2 regions of the Pseudothioclava alba genome follow, and region 1 is predicted to be linked to the other one. Evidence: riboswitches for the same ligand, from Rfam matches in the RefSeq annotation. Region 1 holds a riboswitch; the other holds the start of a gene.

Region 1 (9,855 bases):
AGATCCTTTATGGCGCGTCCTATGTCGAATGGTTCGCCGAAGAAGCCAAGCGCATCTATGGCGATGTGATCCCCGGCCACCAGCGCGACAAGCGCATTGTGGTCATCAAGCAACCCGTGGGCGTTGTCGGCTCGATCACGCCGTGGAACTTCCCCAACGCGATGCTGGCGCGCAAGATGGCGCCCGCGCTTGCGGCAGGCTGCACCTTTGTCGCGCGGCCGTCCGAACTGACGCCGCTTTCGGCGCTGGCGCTGGCCAAGCTGGCCGAGCGCGCAGGCGTGCCTGCGGGCGTGTTCAACGTCATCCCCTCGACCGATGCCTCGGGCGTGGGCGAGGAGCTGTGCGCCAACCCGAAGGTCGCCAAGATCACCTTTACCGGCTCGACCCGTGTCGGCAAGATCCTGATGCGTCAGGGAGCCGAGACGATCAAGAAGCTCTCGCTCGAACTGGGTGGCAACGCGCCGTTCCTTGTGTTCGACGACGCCGATCTGGATGCGGCTGTCGAGGGCGCGCTGATCGCCAAGTTCCGCAACGCGGGCCAGACCTGCGTCTGCGCGAACCGTATCTATGTGCAGGCGGGCGTGTATGACGCGTTCGCGGCGAAACTGGCGGCAAAGATCGACACGCTGAAGCTGGGCAACGGCTTTGACGAAGGCGTCACCACCGGCCCCCTGATCAACGAGGCCGCAGTCGCCAAGGTCGAGGCACATATCGCGGATGTGGTCGCCAAGGGTGGCGCGGTGATGAAGGGTGGCAGCCGGTCGAACCTTGGCCGCACCTTCTTTGAACCGACCATCGTGACGGGAGTGACGCAAAAGATGCGCGTCGCCTCGGAAGAGACCTTCGGCCCGCTTGCGCCCCTGGTCAAATTCGAGACCGAGGCCGATGCGATCGAGATGGCAAACGCCAGCGAGTTCGGGCTGGCAGGCTATTTCTACTCGCGCGACATCGCCCGCATCTGGCGCGTCGCCGAAGCGATTGAAACCGGCATGGTCGGCATCAACACCGGCCTCATCTCAACCGAGGTCGCCCCCTTCGGCGGCGTCAAACAATCGGGGATCGGGCGTGAAGGCTCGAAATACGGCTGCGACGACTACCTTGAGATCAAGAACATGGTCTTTGGCGGGATCGAATAACCGCCAAAGACAGAAACCCCATTGAAATACATGGGTTACGCGACGAACCTCCCTTGCCGGCCGGAACTTAATCCCGCACCTCCGGCTGGCTTCACGGGTTCGAACGGCGGGCCCGCCATCGGTTGCAGCTCCCTGTGACCAATGGCGGGCCCGTTTCGCTCAGGCAGTCGCCGCCAGCCACTCGCGACAGCGCGCCTCGGGGTCGGTGGCCTGCTGAATATCGGTCACGACGGCGGCACTATCCGCGCCTGCCGCAAACACGCCTGCCAGCCGTTCGGGCGTCAGCCCACCGATGGCAACCAGCGGCACCTTGCCCGCCCGTGCCTTCCATGCAGCCACACGTTCAAGCCCCTGCGGCCCCCATTTCATCTGTTTCAGAAGCGTCGGATAGACCGGCCCAAGCGCGACATAGGCCGGATCAAGCGCCAGCGCGCGGTCCAGCTCGGCCTCGTCATGGGTGGAGAGGCCATAGCGCACGCCCGCACGCCTGAGCGCGACAAAATCAGCCGTTTCCATATCCTCCTGCCCCAGATGGACAAAGGAACAGCGCAGATCAAGCGCGATCTGCCAATAGTCGTTCACCACAAGCTGCGCGCCATGCACCGCGCAGAAATCGCGCGCCCGCGCGATCTGGCGGCGGACCTCGGCTTCGGGCTGGTCCTTAAGGCGCAACTGCACCAACCTGACGCCCTGCGGCACCAGCAGTTCCAGCCGCCCGACATGGCCCACGATCAGATAGAAGCGCTCCATCAAACCAGCTCCGCCATACCGAAGATCGGGGTGGAGGCCTCGGCCATATCGCGCTTGGGCATCAGCCCCGCGGTGTGGGCCGCCTGCCCCGCCGCGACCGCCTGCCCGAAGGCGCGCGCCATCGCGACCGGGTCCAGCGCCTTGGCAACAGCCGTGTTCAGAAGCACCGCGTCAAAGCCCATCTCCATCGCCTCGGCCGCCTGCGAGGGCGCACCGATGCCAGCGTCAACCACCAGCGGCACGCCCGCGAAATGCGCGCGCATCGTGCGCAGCCCGTCGCGATTGCGCAGCCCCTGCCCCGAACCGATCGGCGCGCCCCAAGGCATCAGCACCTTGCAACCTGCCTCCAGCAGCCGTTCGCCCACGATCAGGTCTTCGGTCGTGTAGGGGAACACCTCGAACCCGTCGGCGCAGAGCACCCGCGCGGCCTCGACCAGCGCGAAGGGGTCAGGCTGGAGCGTATCGGCATGGCCGATGACCTCGAGCTTGATCCAGTTCGTGCCGAACACCTCGCGCGCCATTTGTGCGGTCGTGACCGCCTCTTTCACCGAGTGACACCCGGCGGTATTGGGTAAAGGGCGGCAGTTCAGCCCTTTAAGGATTTCCCGAAACGCCCCGCCCCCCGCGCCTTCGCGGCGCAGGCTGACGGTGATGACCTCGGCGCCCGAGGCCGCAATCGCCTCGGCCAGAACCCGTGGCGAGGGGTATTGCGCCGTCCCCAGCATCAGCCGCGACGACAGGTCTATACCGTAGAACATCTATCAGCCCCCCTGCATCGGCGCGACGATCTCGACCCGCGCCCCATCGGTCAGCGGCGTTGCGGCGCGCTGGCCACGCGGCACAAACTCGCCATCCAGCGCGGTCGCGACCGAGGCCAGATCGACCCCGATCTCGACCAGCAGCGCATCAAGCGTTTCCGCCGCAACCTCGCGCGCGGTTCCATTCACCTCAAGACGCATGGGCTTTCTCCTGAAAAACGGTTTGGGCGACCTCTTCGGCCAATGCGGGAGCCATCAGGAACCCGTGCCGGTAAAGGCCGTTGACGAAAATCCGGTCCGCGCGGAACTGCACGGACGGCACGTTGTCGGGCAAAGAGGGACGCAGGCCCGCGCCGGTCTCGATTATCTTGGCCTCGGCAAAAGCGGGGTGCAGCGCGTAGGCCGCCGAGAGCAGCTCCATCGTCGCGCGCGCAGTAATCGGCCCAGCATCATCGCTTTCGACCATCGTCGCACCGACCATAAAGCGCCCCTGCCCGCGCGGCACGATGTAGCACGGGAAACGCGGATGCAGCAGCCGCACGGGGCGCGCAAGCGTCACCTCGTCGGTGTGCAGCATCAGCATCTCGCCGCGCACGGCGCGCAGTTCGGGCAGCAGGTCAAGCGCTGCCAAGCCGCGACAATCGACGATCTGTCCGCGCGGGTGCGCGCCCGTGCCGAAGAACAGCTCGGCACCCATGTCGGTCAGCCGCGCAATCAGCGCCTTGCAGGCCGCGCGCGGGTCAAGATGCGCCTCGTCCGCGAAATGCAAAGCCCGCGCAAAGCGCCCCGCCAGATCAGGCTCAAGGCTGCCCGGATCAACCCAGGAATGCCCACGCGTGGCGCGCGCAAAGCGGTCCAGCTCGGCCTGATCGCGCGGCGGCGCCACGACCAGCGTGCCCGCAACCACCACACCCGGCACCCGCGCCGCCCACCACTCGCGCGCCGATTGTCCCGTGGTCACAACCACTTCGGGCGCGGCCTCGCCCTCGCAAAAAGGGGCCAGCATCCCGCCTGCGTAATAGGACGCCCCCGTCGGATCAGGATCGGGGTCGATCACCTCGACCCGCGCCCCGCGTTCAGCCAGGGCGGTGGCGGTGCACAGCCCCGCCACCCCTGCACCCAGAACCGAGAACATCATTGCGCAGGCTCCTCGGCGGGGAGGTAAAGCTCCCCCTTTTCGCGAAACTTACCGGCCATCTCGGCCATGCCCTGTTGCTTTTCGGCCTCGGCCCGAATGTCGTGCGAAATCCGCATCGAGCAGAACTTCGGCCCGCACATCGAGCAGAAATGCGCCACCTTATGCGCCTGCGCAGGCATGGTTTCATCGTGCATCTCGCGCGCCGTATCGGGGTCGAGCGAGAGGTTGAACTGATCCTGCCAGCGGAACTCGAACCGCGCGCGGCTTAGCGCATCATCACGCAGTTGCGCACCCGGATGCCCCTTGGCAAGATCCGCCGCATGGGCCGCCAGCTTATAGGTGATCACGCCGGTTTTCACGTCGTCGCGGTCGGGCAGGCCAAGGTGCTCTTTCGGCGTGACGTAACACAGCATCGCGGTGCCGAACCACCCGATCATCGCCGCGCCGATGGCGCTGGTGATATGGTCATAGCCCGGCGCAATATCGGTGGTCAGCGGCCCGAGCGTGTAGAACGGCGCCTCATGGCAGTGCTTGAGCTGCTCGTCCATATTGGCCTTGATCTTGTGCATCGGCACATGGCCCGGCCCCTCGATCATCACCTGACAGTCCTTCGCCCAGGCAATTTTCGTCAGTTCGCCCAAGGTGCGCAGTTCGGCGAATTGCGCCTGATCGTTGGCGTCCGCGATCGAGCCGGGGCGCAGCCCGTCACCAAGGCTGAAGGACACGTCATACTTGCGGCAGATGTCGCAAATCTCGTCGAAATGCTCATAGAGGAAGCTCTCGCGGTGATGATGCAGGCACCATTTAGCCATGATCGAGCCACCGCGCGACACGATCCCCGTCACGCGCTTGGCCGTCATCGGGATCATGTGCAGGCGCACGCCCGCGTGGATGGTGAAATAGTCGACGCCCTGCTCGGCCTGCTCGATCAGCGTGTCGCGGAACACCTCCCACGTCAGGTCTTCGGCAATGCCGCCCACCTTTTCAAGCGCCTGATAAAGCGGCACCGTCCCGATCGGCACCGGCGCGTTGCGGATGATCCAGTCGCGGATGTTGTGGATGTTGCGCCCGGTCGAGAGGTCCATCACCGTATCCGCCCCCCAGCGGATCGCCCAGACCATCTTTTCGACCTCTTCCTCCATGCTGGAAGTCACCGCCGAATTGCCGATATTCGCGTTGATCTTCACCAGGAAGTTGCGCCCGATGATAACGGGTTCCAGCTCGCGGTGGTTGATGTTGGCGGGGATGATCGCGCGGCCCGCGGCGATTTCCTGACGCACGAATTCGGGCGTCACCAGATCGGGAATGGCGGCGCCGAAATCCTCGCCGTCACGCGCCTCGGTCCAGGCCTCGACGCGGCCCTGATTTTCGCGGATCGCGACGAACTCCATCTCGGGAGTGATGATGCCCGCGCGGGCATAGGCAAGTTGGGTGATTGCCTTGTCGCCAACAGCGCGCAAGGGCGCACACTGTTCGGGGAAGGCGGGCGTCAGGCGCGCGCCTTCAGCAAAACCGTTGTCGGCCGAGGTGACGGTGCGGCCCTCGTAGGCCTCGGCGTCGCACCGCGCGAGCTGCCATTCGCCGCGCACCGGAGCCAGCCCTTTGGAAATATCTATCCGCACGCCTAGATCGGTATACGGCCCCGAGCTGTCATAGACCCTCAGCGGCGCCTCGTTCGAGATCTCGATCTCGCGCATCGGCACGCGGATGTCATGGATCTGCCCCGCGACATAGGTCTTGCGCGAGGCGGGCAAGGCGCCCGTGGTGATGGTCGGGATAGGGTCTTTCATTTCGGTCTCCTCAAGCGATGAGACCCAAGTGAAACTTTAGGCAGAAAGGGACCGCGCGCCCCTGAAATGGGCCAAAGCGGCCCGAAAGGACCGCTCCGCATGAAATGGAGGGAATGCCCTTCGGTCTTCCTACGCCAGCATCAACTGGGTCAGGTTCAAAGGGTCGCTTCACCGGGGTTGCCCCCACTCAGCCTCTCAGTCCCCTAGGCGGGACTCCCCTGACGTGGTGCGAGGATGCGGAGTTTCGTAGGGGCCGTCAAGGGCAATATCGCCGCCGTCCATGCAGGGGCAGATCCAGATTTCGTGCAAGCAAACTCATAGCAGGATCAGCAACCCCGCCACCGCCAGCGCCATCGGCACCCCGACAGGCATCTTGCCGCGCGCCTGCACGCTGGCCCAATCAGGATGCCCGCCCGCGCGCTGCACGAACAGCATCCCCCCCGCCGTGACCAGCAAAGCCAGCGAAAACATCTGCATAAACAGCGCACTCGCCCCGACCGGCACAAACAGCATCAAGGCCGCCATCATCTTTACATCGCCGCCCCCAAACAGTCGCAACCCAAAGAGCACAAACCCGATGGCCAAGGCGATCCCCGCACCAAGCACCCGCGCCCCGAGATCGTCCAGCGTCAGCAAAACCGGCGCCACGCCCAGAAAAATCACAACCGCGACAAGGACATAGCTATTGGGAATTTTCAGCCGGCGCAGATCGCTCAGCGCTGCCGCAACAACGAGGGGCAAGACAAGGGCCAGCAAAAGCAGATCAGCGCGCATCACGCCACCCGATCAGAGCAGCCCCCGTCGGCCATGAACGGCTCGGCCGCGACAAGCCGGTAGATCAGCTCGCCCGCGTTGGCCGAACCCGTCTTGGCGTAAAGATGGCTCAGATGTGTGCGCAACGTCGATTCACCGATGCCAAGCTCGGATTTAAGCTCGTCCATCGTCTTGCCGCGGCTCAGCAGCAGACAGACCCGATACTCCGCGCGGCTCAGCCCCGCAGGGTTGTCCGCGCTCAGGATCGGCACACCATCGCTGACGTGCTGCGGCCGCACCGTCATGCGCAACAGGCTTTCGGTAAACAGCCCGCTGGCACGGTTATGCCAGGTCTTCGCCAGCATCGGCGCAAGCATATTCAGCACCGCTTGCTGATAATTACGCGGCTTGTCGGTCAGATGGATTTCCAGAAAATCAACCGAGCGCTCCTTCGATTCAAGCGGCACCACGACCAGTTCGCGCAGATGGCGGTTCGAATGGAAGGCGATCAGATCGCTGCCCAGACTGTCTTCGACCATCGTTTTAAACCACAGGCTGCCGGGACGGGCCTTGTCGAAATACGCCCCCAGGACCGAGGCCGCATAAGAGCGCTCCAACCGCCCGCCCAGAACTGTTTTCGGTTGGCGGTCCCAGACCAGAACCCGCGCCTTTGCCCCCAGGGTCCGCGAATGGCGCGAGAGCAGAACCGCCTCGGCCTCGATGCTTTTTCCCAGAACTTCCAAGGCTTTCAGCACAGGGTCCGCGCCGTGCAAACATTCGCACCACTGCGCAACCGCCCCGATCATACCAGCTTCAATCGCACGCAACCGACTTGACCCGAGAGGATCTCTATCCAAGTCCTTCATGGTCACACCCCCAAACGAACACCATAAAGTATATTTGCTACATACTTTTGATTTTCATCTCGGCGGGGGAATTTTGTCAATGATATTAGCTATTTCCATCCACGAAGCACAGAATTTACAACCTTTGGTGGTAAATCCGGCAGGAATCCCGACGCGCACGCGCAACTATATTGCGCGCGATCTTCCGCCGGAAAGGGAGGAAACGAATCGCCACTCAGAATTGCTGCACATATCGGATAACAACCGGACCCACCGTCAGCGTAATCAGCGCGGGCAGCATCAGCGAGGCCATCACCATCGACATTTTCACCGGCAGTTTGTTCGCCATTTCCTGCGCGCGCATCTCGCGGATGTTGCGCAGCTCGTCCGCATAGGTGGTCAGCGCCTGCGCCATCGAAGTGCCGAACTGGATCGACTGGCGAACGACATTGGCGAAAGAGCGCACCGTCTCCAGCCCGATCCTCTCGGCCATGTCGTTCAGCGCCGCGTCGCGCATCCGCCCCGCCTGAACCTGATGCTGCACGCTAAGGATTTCCACCGCCAGATCGGGCGCGCTATGCATCAACTCGTTGCCGACCCGCGTCATCGCCGCATCGAACCCCAGCCCCGCCTCGATCGAGATTTGCAGCAGATCAAGCGCATTTGGGAAGCTCTCTTCGATGCGCAGCCTGCGCTCGGTGATGCGGTTTTGCAGCCAGTAGCGCGGCGCGAAATAGCCAAGCGCGACCAGCACCGTCAGCATCTGGTAGATGCCAAGCGCGCTCATGCCGCCCAACCTCTCCGAGAGACCAAGCGGCAGCGACAGCCCCGGCGTGCGCGCGCTTAGCACAAGCCCCAGCATCGCCAGCGGCAGGATTAGCGCCAGCACCACCCGCGCAATGGTATAGTTGCGCAGCGCCTGCGGCCCGTTCAGCCCCGCCTGTGCAAGCTGGAGCCGCAGGCTGCCCTGCGCGGCTTTCTCGCTCGGCACAAAGGCTTTCATCAGCCGCCCCGGTGTCTCGCTTGGTGCCAGCAAAAGCGCGCGGTCCAGCCGTGACTGGCGGCGCGCACCTGCGATAGAGGCCATCCGCGCGGCCACCGGATCGGCGCGGAAAAACCCCGCGTAGACGCCCCAAAGCCCTAGCCCCACGCCGCCCGCAATCCCGCCCGCAAAAACGGTTTCCGGCGTCACCCCAAGGCTTCGCGTCAGCATCTCCAGAATGTCCAGCATCGCGCCCTCCTGTTCAGACGTGGAAATTGACCAGCTTTTGCAGCACCAGCGCATTGACCAGCGTCAGCCCGACCACCGCCGCCGCCATCGGCGTGAACAGCGGGTCATCCATCACGCCACCGTAGTAATTGGGCGACGAAACCGAGGTGAAGCCGAACATGATGAAAGGCAGCGCCGAGAGAAACGCCGCCGAAGCGCGCCCCTCCGACGAGATCGCCTTGATCTTGCGCCGGAGTGCCGCGCGGCCACGGATCACGCGGGCCAGAACCTCGATCACGCGGGCCAGATCGCCACCGCTACCGTGCTGGATACCGATGCTGGCCGAGAGATAATGCACATCCTCCAGATCGACGCGGTCGGCAAAATCCTGAAACGCCTCGGGCAGATCGTCGCCATAGTTCACCTGATCGAAGACGATGCCGAACTCGGTGCCGATCGGGTCGGCCATCTCCTGCGCAACCGCCCCGATCGAGGCATTCAGCGGATGCCCGACCCGCAGCCCCCGCGCCATCAGTTCCAGCGCGTCAGGCAATTGCGCGACCAGCGCGTCGGCCTGTTTGCGCAGCCGGATGCGCAGCGCAACCAGTGGCAGCCCGAGGCCCGACGCCAGCGCCACCAGCGCCGCCCCCCCGCCCCCGATCAACGGCGTCAGGGTGACCAGCGTCACCCCCGCCAAAAGCGCGCACAGGCCAAAGAAGGCAGGCGCCGACAGCGGCACGCCCGCGCGTTTCAGCGCAGCCGGCACCACCCCCAGCACCGGCACGCGGGCAAATCCGGTCCGGACGGGTGGCGGTTTCAGCACTGCCAGACGTTCCTCGACCGGGCTTCCCTCGGCCACCATCCGCAACCGGCGCGAGCGCGCCTCGGCGCGGGTCTCGCCACGGCGCAACGCGCCCGCAAGCGCGCTGAAGGCCAGCAAAACACCCAGCATAATCCCGCAATAGAACAGGTAGACCAGCGCGCGGTCCTGCAAAACGTCCCCGATCATGACGACCTCCGCACCACGAAATCCGCCGGATCAAAGGGCACGCCTGCGGCAATCAGCGCCTCGGCGCAGCGAGGGCGGATGCCGGTGGGCGTGAACTCGCCCAGGATCCGCCCGTCCTCGGTCTTGCCCAGTTTGCGGAACACAAAGATGTCCTGCATCGACACCACCGATCCTTCGAGGCCGGTGATCTCGCTGATACTCAGGACACGCCGCGTGCCATCGGCCAGCCGCGCCAGTTGCACCACGATCTGCAACCCCGCCGCCACCTGCGAACGGATCGCGGACAAGGGCAGATCGGCCCCGATCATCGTCACCATCTGTTCGATCCGGCTAATGGCGTCGCGGGCCGAATTGGCGTGAACCGTGGTCATCGAACCATCGTGGCCCGTGTTCATCGCCTGCAACATATCGAAAGCCTCGGCGCCGCGCACCTCGCCCACGATGATCCGGTCGGGGCGCATCCGCA
Region 2 (9,855 bases), 420 kb from region 1:
ACGGGCGTATCGGCGGGCAGATCAAGGCGGGTGACCGCATCGCGGATCACCTCGGTCGTGCCGGTGTGATCGTCGGACAGTGCGGGGTCGCGCAGAAACGGAACCTCGGCACCAAGGGCGCGGGCGGTATCGGCGATTTCGGGGTCGTCGGTGGTCACGACGATCCGCTCAAACAGGCCGGATGCCTGCGCCGCCGCAATCGGCCAGCCAATCGCGGGCTTGCCAACGAAGGGCTTGATGTTCTTGCGCGGGATGCGTTTCGACCCGCCGCGCGCGGGGATGATGGCGATGGCGTTACGCATGTCCTGCCCCCTTGGGTGGTTTCTTCCAGCGGCGATGCGTCCAGAGCCATTGCTCCATATGCGTGCGCACCCGCGCCTCGAGGCTGTCGTTAAGCGCCTGCGTCATGGTGATCTCGTCGCTATGCGGAATGGGCGCCTCCAGCTCGACCCTGAAGGACAGCCCGTCGGGCTGGCGGATCACATAGATCGGGATCAGGAGCGCGTCATATTTCAGCGCCAGTTGCGCCGCCGAAACCGCCGTATAGGCGGGCAGGCCAAAGAAATGCAGCTCTTCGCCCTTGCGCATATGCTGGTCGGTCAGCATCGCAAGCACATTACCGTTGCGCAGGTGCTTGACCATCTGCGCCATGCCGCGGCGCGAGCGTTCGTAAAGGGGGGTGGCCAAGGTTTCGATGGCGTTCAGGTAGCGCTGGTGAAACGCGCGGTTGTTCATCGGACGGTAGAGACCGCCGACCGAGTATCCGCGCAGCGACATGCCCACGCGAAACACATCGTAATTCGCGAAATGCCCCGAAACGGCGATGACGCCTTGCCCGCGCGCGCGGGCCTGTTCGAACGCGGCAAGACCCGGACCTTCGAACGGCGTGGCGCGGCAAATTTCGGTGAATTCGGCGGGCGAGAAGATCTCGGCCATGAAGCGGCCCAGATTGTCGGGAACCTGTCGCGCAAGGCGGGTTTTCTCGGCCTCGGGCAGCTCGGGCATCGCCAGATCAAGATTGGCACGCACCCGCTTGCGCATCCCGATCAGGGGGGCGGCGATGCTCTGCACCAGCCAGCCCGCAAACGGCACCCGCCAGCGATAGGGCAGCAGCCGCAACAGACCCAAAGCGCCGCCGATCAGGGCGTCCTCCAGTCGTTCGCGCAGCGTGAGGGGGGGATTCCCCGCTGCCTTGGCCATGCACGCTCTCCGCCGTTGCCTTGGGTTATGACCGGCCAAAAACAAAAGGCCCGCCCTTATGTTAGCTATATAGCCACTTGGCTGGCGTCAATCTATGGGGCGGATGAGTTTGCGTTCGAGCACGCGCAAGACAACCGCCAGATCATGCCCGCGTTTCAGGATCTGCCCGTCCATGCCAAGCACCGCATAAAGCCCCTGCCGGTTGCGCAGCGCGGGGACCTTCTCGATCCGGTAGAGCGGGTGTTCGGCTGCGCGACGGAAAATCGAAAACACCGCCTTGTCGCGCAGAAAGCTCATGGCGTAGTCGCGCCATTCGCCGGCAGCGACCATCTTGCCATAAAGCGAAAGGATCACGCCCAGTTCCAGCCGGTCGAAGGCGACCTGCTCGGGGGCGCTTTGCGGGCGCGGAAAGGGGGTCGGGGGCTGCACCGTCATAAGAAAAGGGTACAGCGAGCGGGCCGCAAATCAAGGCTCAAAAGTCTGAGCGTGGTTAAGGGCGTCTTGACAGCGTTAACCCTGTCTTTGTTTGGCCGCAAAAAATCCCTCAAATTGTCAGCACCCGAGCCGAATATCGCCCCTTTCCTGAGGGATACAAAGGTCAGCGGAAAACGCTAAAGACCCCGGCAAAGCGGTTAACAGCCCCCACCCAGTCCGCTTTGCCGGGGCGCTTTCATTGCATCGCCAGGACGTCACGCGAAGTTTATAGCGCGGGCAGAAATCGGTCTGGTCCTCGGAGTGTTGCGGGCTATGGTGCGGCGAACCCGAAACGAGGCCCGAATGAAACTCTCTGTCAAATTGCTGGCTGTCGCGCTGATCTGTGTCGCAGGCGTGGCGCAGGCCAAGCTGCAACCCCATCACCCGCTGGTCAAAGCCCGTATCGCGAATATGGAGACCTTCCGCAGCAATTTTGCGGTGCTGGGGAATATGGCCAAGGGCAAGCTGGATTTCAACGCGACGCAGGCCGCGACGGCGGCGGCTTTGCTGCGCGAAAACGCCCCCAAGATCGTGACCACCTTCGAGACCGAGGCGCATGATCCGGCTTCCGAGACGAGTGACGCGGTCTGGGTGAATTTCGAGGATTTTGCCGCCAAGGCCGAACGTCTGGTCGAGGCGGTCAACGCAATCGACACCACGTCGCTGGATACGCTGCGCGACGGGGTGACGCAGATCGGGACGGCCTGTAAATCCTGCCACGACGACTACAAAAACTAAAAAAGCGCCCCGCTCAAGCCATTGAAGCGGGGCGTTTATTTATTAGCCGCAGTCGATGTTCCAGATGTTGCCCGCAGCATCAATGCGGAAGACGACGCGCTGCGGATCGTAGGACTGATCCTCGAAGCCGCGCCATTCGATGACGCGATGCGGGCGCGTGATGGCCAGCGTATCAAGCGCCGTGCGCGGCTGCCCCAGAACCGAAATATAGTCGATCGCGTGGCAAGTGTCGGGCGTGCGCTCTTGCAGCCCGCTGTCGGTGGTAGCGACGCTTGGCGTCATTTGCGGCGCAGGCATCACGGGCGCGGGCGCCTCTTCGACGGCGGGGGATTGGCACGCTGCAAGCAACAGACCTGCCGCGATGACGTAAACTCGGTTGAACATGTCGCACCCGTTCCTTGATTTTTGCCCTGCTCTCGCGCAGGTTCCTTTCATCTATACAAGGAGGAATTTGCGATGAGAACCCGTGCCGCCGTAGCGATTGCCCCGGGCCAGCCGCTTGAGATCATGGAAGTGAACCTTGAAGGGCCCAAAGCGGGCGAGGTTCTTGTTGAAATCAAGGCCACCGGCATCTGCCACACCGACGAGTTCACATTGTCCGGAGCGGACCCCGAAGGGCTGTTCCCGTCGATTCTGGGGCATGAGGGCGCGGGCGTCGTGATCGAGGTTGGCGAGGGCGTGACCACGCTCAAGCCCGGCGATCATGTGATTCCGCTTTATACGCCCGAGTGCCGCGAATGTCCCTCCTGCCGCTCGGGCAAGACGAACCTGTGCACGGCGATCCGCAACACGCAAGGTCAGGGGCTTATGCCCGATGGGACCACGCGCTTTTCGATGCTCGATGGCACGCCGATCTATCACTACATGGGCTGCTCGACCTTCGCGAACCACACGGTCATGCCCGAGATTGCACTGGCGAAAGTGCGCGAGGATGCTCCGTTCGAGAAGATCTGCTACATCGGCTGCGGTGTCACGACCGGCATTGGCGCGGTGATCAACACGGCCGGAGTCGAGATCGGCTCGACCGCGGCGGTGTTCGGCCTTGGCGGCATTGGTCTCAATGTCATTCAGGGGCTGCGCATGGCGGGGGCCGATATGATTATCGGCGTCGATCTGAACGATGGGAAGGCCGAGATGGCGAAGAAATTCGGCATGACGCATTTCGTGAACCCGTCCAAGATCGAAGGCTCGGTCGTGCAGGAAATCGTGAACCTGACGAAGAAGGGCGACGACCAGATCGGCGGCGTGGATTACTCGTTCGACGCGACCGGCAACGTCAAGGTGATGCGCGATGCGCTGGAATGTTCGCACCGCGGCTGGGGCGTGTCGGTGATTATCGGTGTGGCACCGGCAGGGGCTGAAATCTCGACCCGCCCGTTCCAATTGGTGACGGGCCGTGTCTGGAAAGGCACCGCGTTTGGCGGTGCGAAGGGGCGCACCGATGTGCCGAAATTCGTGGATTGGTACATGGATGGCAAGATCGAGATCGACTCGATGATCACGCACACCATGCCGCTGGAAAAGATCAACGACGCCTTCGACCTGATGCATAAGGGCGAGAGCATCCGCTCGGTCGTGATCTACTGATCCGCGCAGCAACTAGACCTACAAGCGGGGGCCAGACGGCCCCCGTTTTTATTTGCCCAGATAGGTTTGCAACGCCTCGGGCGGGTTGGTCAGCAGGGCGTCAGTGTCTTGCGGCGGAAGCGCCTCGCCATCAGCCACGAGGATAGTTTCGGGGCAAAGGGCGCGGGCGTCCTCGGGGTCGTGCGAAACCATCAGAAGCGTTGTGCGGTGTTCTTGCGCAAGCGCACCCACCAGCGCCAGCATCTCGGCCTTGAGCGCGGGGCCAAGCGCCGAAAACGGCTCATCCAGCAGCAGCAAGGGACGCGCTCGCAAAAGCGCGCGGGCCAGCGCAACACGCGCCTGCTGCCCGCCCGAAAGCGCGGACGGTTTGCGGGGGCCAAACCCCGCAAGCCCCGTGCGTTCCAGCGCCGCTTCGATCTGGGCGTTGTGCGCGGCAGACAGCTTCAGGCGCGGATCAAGGCCAAGCCCAAGGTTCTGCGTGACGCTCAGATGCGGAAACAGGTTTTGATCCTGAAACAGGATTGAGAGAGGCCGCGCGCCGGGGGGCATATCGGTGATGTCCTTGCCATCCCAGCGGATTGCTCCGGTGGTGGGCGCGATAAACCCCGCGATCGCGTTCAGAAGCGTCGATTTGCCCGCGCCCGAGGGGCCGATCAGCGCAACCCGTGCGCCGGTTCGCACTACCAGATCGGCGCGCAGATGAAACGCGCCTTGGGTCAGGTGCAGGTTATCGAGGGTCAGCATGATGTCCGATCCGGTCCAAAGCCCAAAAAAGCGCGAATGACAGGGCGATCAACAGCACCGCCGCCGCTGCCGCCTGATCCATCCGATAAGCCCCCATCAGTTGAAAAAGCGCAAGCGGAAGCGTCTGCGTGCGCCCGTCCGAAAACAGGGTGATGACGCCAAGGTCTCCCATCGAAAACGCCGCCGCCAACCCTGCGGAAAACCCCAAGGGCTGCGCCAGTCGCGGCAGGGTCAGATAGCGCAGGCGCGCCACCCCGCGCAGGTCCAGCGCGGAGGCAAGACGGTCGTAATTGTGCTGCAGATACTGCGCGGCAGGGATCAGGATACGCACGGCAAAGGGCACCGAGAGCACCGCATTCGTCAACAGCGTCACCGGAATCGCAAGGCTTGTGGGGTTCACGAAGGCCCGCGCGATCAGGAAGGCTCCGGCCCCCATCACCAGCGCCGAAGCAGATAGGGGCAGCATGGCGGACAGCTCGGCCCAACGGTGCCGCGTGGCGGTCAGTGCCAGCGGCAGGGCCAGCGCAAGGGTCAGAATCGTCGACCCCGCCGCCACCGCAAGCGAGGTGCCCGCCGCGCGCCAGATCGAGGGTGGCAGATCGGCGAGTGCCGGAAGCCCGCGCAGCACAATCGCGCCGATCGGCACCAGCAAAAATGCCGCCGCCAGAACGATCATCGCAGCATCGGGCAGGGGGCTTGCGGGGGTAACGCCTTCGGGCATCGGCTGCGGACGATCAAGCCCCGCCCCAAACCCCGAGGGCAGCGTCATCCGCGCCGTTACCATGAGTGCGCCGACGCACAGCGCGACCTGCACCAGCGCCAGCGTTGCCGCGCGCCCCATGTCGAAATCGAAGCGGAACGCCTGATAGATTGCAAGCTCTACCGTGGTCGCCTTCGGGCCTCCGCCAAGGGTCAGGGCAATCGCGAACGAAGTCAGGCAGACCAGAAAAATCGCCAGAAACGCGCCGGGAAGAACCGCGCGCAGCATCGGGGTTTCAAGGTGGCGGCGCATCTGCGCGGGGCCGAATCCAAGGCTCGCGGCAAGGCGCACCCGCTCGGTCGGGATGGCGCGCCAGCCATGCAGCACCATGCGCGTCGCCAGCGGCAGGTTAAAGAACACATGCGCCGCGATCACCCCATGCGCGCCGTAGATCGACACCTCGGGCAGGCCAAGCCAGCCAAGGCCTGTATTCACCAGCCCCTTGCGCCCGAAAACCGCGATCAGCCCCATCACGGCGGCGATGGTCGGCAGGATAAAGGGCGCGCCCATCAGCGAGATCAGCAGGCCACGCCCTCGGAAATCGCGTCGGTGCAAGGCGCGCGCCAAGGGGATTGCGAAGGCGCAGGAAATCGCAGCCGAGACCGCGGCCTGCCAGAGCGTGAACCACAGCGCGTCCAGATCGCGCGGCGTCAAAAGGCCGAACCCTCCGGCGCGGAGTGCCACCGCGCCGAGAGGGGCCAGAACAAGCGTTGCCAGCAGCAGGGCCGCCAGCGCCGCCGGGATCAGTTCCCGAACGCGGCGAGCCATTCTTCAAGGGCCGGGCCGCGCAGAGCCTCTGCCTCGTCTTCGGTGTAGAAGCTGGTTTTCGCCGGACGCGGAAGCGCTGCAAAACCTTCGGGCAGGAAGCCCTCTTTGATCACCGACGGATAGGACCAGTTGGCCGTCGCGATCATGCCCTGGAACGCATCCGAAAGGACGTAATCCATGAAGGATTGCGCAAGCTCGGGCGTGTCGGTGGTTGCGGTCTGGGCAACGAGTTCGGTGTAAAGGTAGTGCCCTTCGGGGAAGATCGCGGCGGCCTTGGTGTCGTCCTCTTCGGCGATGATGTGATAGGCGGGCGAAGTGGTGAACGAGAGCACCATATCGACCTCGCCATCGGTGAAGAGGCCGTAGCTCTCCGACCAGCCGGGCGTCACCGTCAGAACCTTGGGCGCGAGTTTCGCCCAAGCCTCACCGGCCTTGTCACCATAGACCGATTTGACCCACAACAGCAGCGCCAGCCCCGAGACCGAGGCGCGCGGGTCCTGAATCGCCAGCTTTACATCCGCGTCCAGCAATTCGGCAAAGCTTTGCGGCGGGTTCGGCAGGCGCGTCTTGTCATAGATGAACGCGGTTTCCGCCCAGTCGAAGGGCAGGAAAGTGTCGTCAGCCCATTCAATCGGCAGGGTGAGCGTCGAGAGATCCGCGTTATGGGGCGCGAAAACGCCCAGTTTGCGGGCGCGTGCGGTCTCGTCGGTGTTCAGGCCGATCACCACATCCGCCGCGGTCTTGTCGCCCTCAAGCATCAGGCGCGGCATCACATCACCCGCGACAAATTCAAGGTCACAGCCGCAGCTAGCCTCGAACCCCGCCTCAATGGCCGGACCCGGCCCCCATTCCGAGGTGAAATAATCGGGCGCATAGACAGTAAGCACAGGGTTCTCGTCGGCCAGCGCCGGAGTGGCAGCCGCAACAAGACCCGCAAGCATCAGAGTTTTCTTCATGGTTCGCTCCTTCGCTGACGGGCGGGGTCAGGCGGGCGAGTGAAATGGCCCGATACCTTCCCTCCGCCGGTCTTAACCGGTTCAGGTTCAACGGGTTCGCTTGCGCATCTCAGCCTGTCCGAAATCGGTCAGGCACCCCGAGGTGCGGCTGAACATAGTGTCCTTGCGCGCCCGTGCAAGGGGAAAGCGCTTGGATTCGGCCTCTTTCAAGGCTAATCGGAGGGCAAAGGAGAGACCCATGAGCTTCAACACCTTCGGCCATATCTTCCGTGTGACCACCTGGGGCGAAAGCCACGGGCCTGCGCTTGGCGCGACCGTCGATGGGTGCCCGCCCGGTGTCGGGATTTCGGAAGAGTTCATTCAGGTCTTTCTGGATCGCCGCCGTCCGGGGCAATCCAAGGAAACCACGCAGCGGCAAGAGCCGGACCGCGTGAAAATCCTCTCGGGGGTGTTCGAGGGAAAATCGACCGGCACGCCTATCCAGCTGATGATCGAGAACACCGACCAGCGCTCGCGCGATTACGGCGAGATCGCGCGGCAGTTCCGCCCGGGTCATGCCGACATCACCTATCACCAGAAATACGGGCTGCGTGATTATCGCGGCGGCGGGCGGTCTTCGGCGCGCGAAACGGCGGCGCGGGTGGCGGCTGGCGGCGTGGCGCAGGCAGTTCTGCGCCATCTGGTGCCGGATCTGCAGATTACCGGCTACATGGTCCAGATGGGCGCCAAGCATATTGACCGCGCGCGCTTTGACCGCGACGAGATACTGCGCAACGATTTCTTTATTCCTGATGCGGATGCCGTGGCCGAATGGGCCGACTACCTGCACGCAATCCGCAAGGGGCAGAACTCGGTCGGTGCGATGATCGAGGTGGTGGCCGAAGGCTGTCCGGCAGGTCTGGGCGCGCCGATCTATGCGAAAATGGACACCGATCTGGCTGCCGCGATGATGTCGATTAACGCGGTTAAAGGCGTCGAGATCGGCGAAGGCATGGCTGCGGCGGAACTGACCGGCGTCGAGAATGCCGACGAGATCGTCATGGGTCCAAATGGCCCCGAGTTTCTGTCGAACCACGCGGGCGGCATTCTGGGCGGTATCACCACCGGCCAGCCGATCACCGTGCGTTTCTCGGTCAAGCCGACCTCGTCGATCCTGACGCCGCGCCGCTCGATCAATATCGCGGGCGAAGAGGTTGAGGTGATCACCAAAGGCCGCCATGACCCCTGCGTCGGCATCCGTGCGGTGCCGGTGGCCGAGGCGATGATGGCCTGCGTGATCCTTGATCACCTGCTGCTGGACCGCGCGCAAACTGGCGGGCAGCGCGGCACGATCGGCTAAGGCTTTTGCCAGCCTCGCAACTGTGCAATGCTCTGCGGGACGTAACCAGTCCACGCGGAGCGCAGATGATCCTTTACCATTCCCCGAATAGCCGATCCTCGACCATCGTGTCGCTGCTTCATGAACTTGGGGCGCGCGACAAGGTCGATGTGCGCGTCGTGTCGATCCCGCGGCAGGATGGGTCGGGCGGGCGCGACGCGGCAAACCCGCATCCCGAGGGCAAGGTTCCCTATCTGGTGAATGGCGAGGATACCGTGCGCGAACGCGGCGCAATCGTGGCCTATCTGTGCGAAGCCTTCCCCGAGGCCGGTTTGGCGCCGATGCCGGGCGAGGCCAAGCGCGGCGAGTTCCTCTCGTGGCTCTTCTATTATCAAGGCGTGCTTGAACCCGTGCTGGTTGGCCATGTCGCCGAGGTCAAACATCCGGCCTATTACGCAACCTTCCGCGATATGAAGACCCTGACCGCGCGCCTGACCGACGCCTTGCAGGGGCGCGACTTTCTGCTGGGCGATAGGTTCAGCGCGGCCGATCTGCTGATGTTCTCGCCCTTCGGGTTTTTCACGCAGATGACGCCCGACGTGCCGGTTATCAAGGATTGGGTCGCGCGTTGCATGGCGCGGCCCTCGATGGCCGAGGTCGCCCGGTGGGACGCGGAACTTCTTGCGCAAACGCTGTGACGCCACGTAGTCTTTCCCTGCTGAAGGCTTCGGTCTAAGATGGCCTGTAGAGTTTCGGGGGAGATGATGACCGACCAGTCGAAAACGCCGAAAATCCGCAAGGGGCGGAAGTTCGATCAGGTGCTTGAAGGCGCGCGCACGATTTTCATGCGTGACGGGTTCGAGGGCGCCTCGGTCGATGACATCGCGCGTGAGGCAGGGGTCTCGAAGGCGACGCTTTACAGCTATTTCCCCGACAAGCGGCTGCTGTTCATGGAGGTTGCCAAGGCCGAGTGCAACCGGCAGGCCGACGAGGCGGTCGAACTGGTCGAGGCCGAGAAGATGCCCGTCGCGGCGGTGCTGCGCTTCGCGGCCGAGCGGTTCATCGGCTATATGTCGACGACCTTCGCGCTCCAGACCTACCGGATTTGCGTGGCCGAGGCCGACCGCTTCCCGCAGCTCGGACATGAGTTCTACCACTCCGGTCCCGAACTCGTGCGCAAGCATATGGTGGACTATCTGCACAAAGCCGTCGCCAATGGCGAGTTGCAGATCGAGGATTTCGAACTGGCCGCCGATCAGTTTGCGGAACTGTGCAAGGTCGACATCCACAACCGTCTGGTCTTTGGCATC

Evidence for each region. Region 1 has a riboswitch for thiamine pyrophosphate ahead of thiC (phosphomethylpyrimidine synthase ThiC). Riboswitches for the same ligand answer to the same signal wherever they lie in the genome.
Region 2: linked by a shared signal. The riboswitch ahead of thiB (thiamine ABC transporter substrate binding subunit) and the one ahead of thiC (phosphomethylpyrimidine synthase ThiC) in region 1 are both predicted to bind thiamine pyrophosphate.

What each region holds. Positions count from the first base shown of each region.
Region 1 covers NZ_JAWLVI010000001.1:695,010-704,864, forward strand. The annotation lists gene RYZ20_RS03375 (NAD-dependent succinate-semialdehyde dehydrogenase) at 1-1,136, shown strand, start outside; gene RYZ20_RS03380 (thiamine phosphate synthase) at 1,296-1,886, opposite strand; gene RYZ20_RS03385 (thiazole synthase) at 1,886-2,644, opposite strand; gene thiS (sulfur carrier protein ThiS) at 2,648-2,845, opposite strand; gene thiO (glycine oxidase ThiO) at 2,835-3,779, opposite strand; gene thiC (phosphomethylpyrimidine synthase ThiC) at 3,779-5,572, opposite strand; TPP riboswitch at 5,682-5,802, opposite strand; gene RYZ20_RS03405 (A24 family peptidase) at 5,888-6,346, opposite strand; gene RYZ20_RS03410 (helix-turn-helix transcriptional regulator) at 6,346-7,152, opposite strand; gene RYZ20_RS03415 (type II secretion system F family protein) at 7,406-8,401, opposite strand; gene RYZ20_RS03420 (type II secretion system F family protein) at 8,415-9,389, opposite strand; gene RYZ20_RS03425 (TadA family conjugal transfer-associated ATPase) at 9,386-9,855, opposite strand, start outside.
Region 2 covers NZ_JAWLVI010000001.1:1,119,354-1,129,208, reverse strand. The annotation lists gene pseF (pseudaminic acid cytidylyltransferase) at 1-302, opposite strand, end outside; gene RYZ20_RS05530 (lysophospholipid acyltransferase family protein) at 295-1,200, opposite strand; gene RYZ20_RS05525 (DUF2794 domain-containing protein) at 1,288-1,635, opposite strand; gene RYZ20_RS05520 (c-type cytochrome) at 1,978-2,412, shown strand; gene RYZ20_RS05515 (hypothetical protein) at 2,455-2,796, opposite strand; gene RYZ20_RS05510 (S-(hydroxymethyl)glutathione dehydrogenase/class III alcohol dehydrogenase) at 2,869-3,999, shown strand; gene thiQ (thiamine ABC transporter ATP-binding protein) at 4,048-4,743, opposite strand; gene RYZ20_RS05500 (thiamine/thiamine pyrophosphate ABC transporter permease ThiP) at 4,727-6,271, opposite strand; gene thiB (thiamine ABC transporter substrate binding subunit) at 6,247-7,227, opposite strand; TPP riboswitch at 7,269-7,377, opposite strand; gene aroC (chorismate synthase) at 7,466-8,566, shown strand; gene RYZ20_RS05485 (glutathione S-transferase family protein) at 8,632-9,243, shown strand; gene RYZ20_RS05480 (TetR/AcrR family transcriptional regulator) at 9,310-9,855, shown strand, end outside.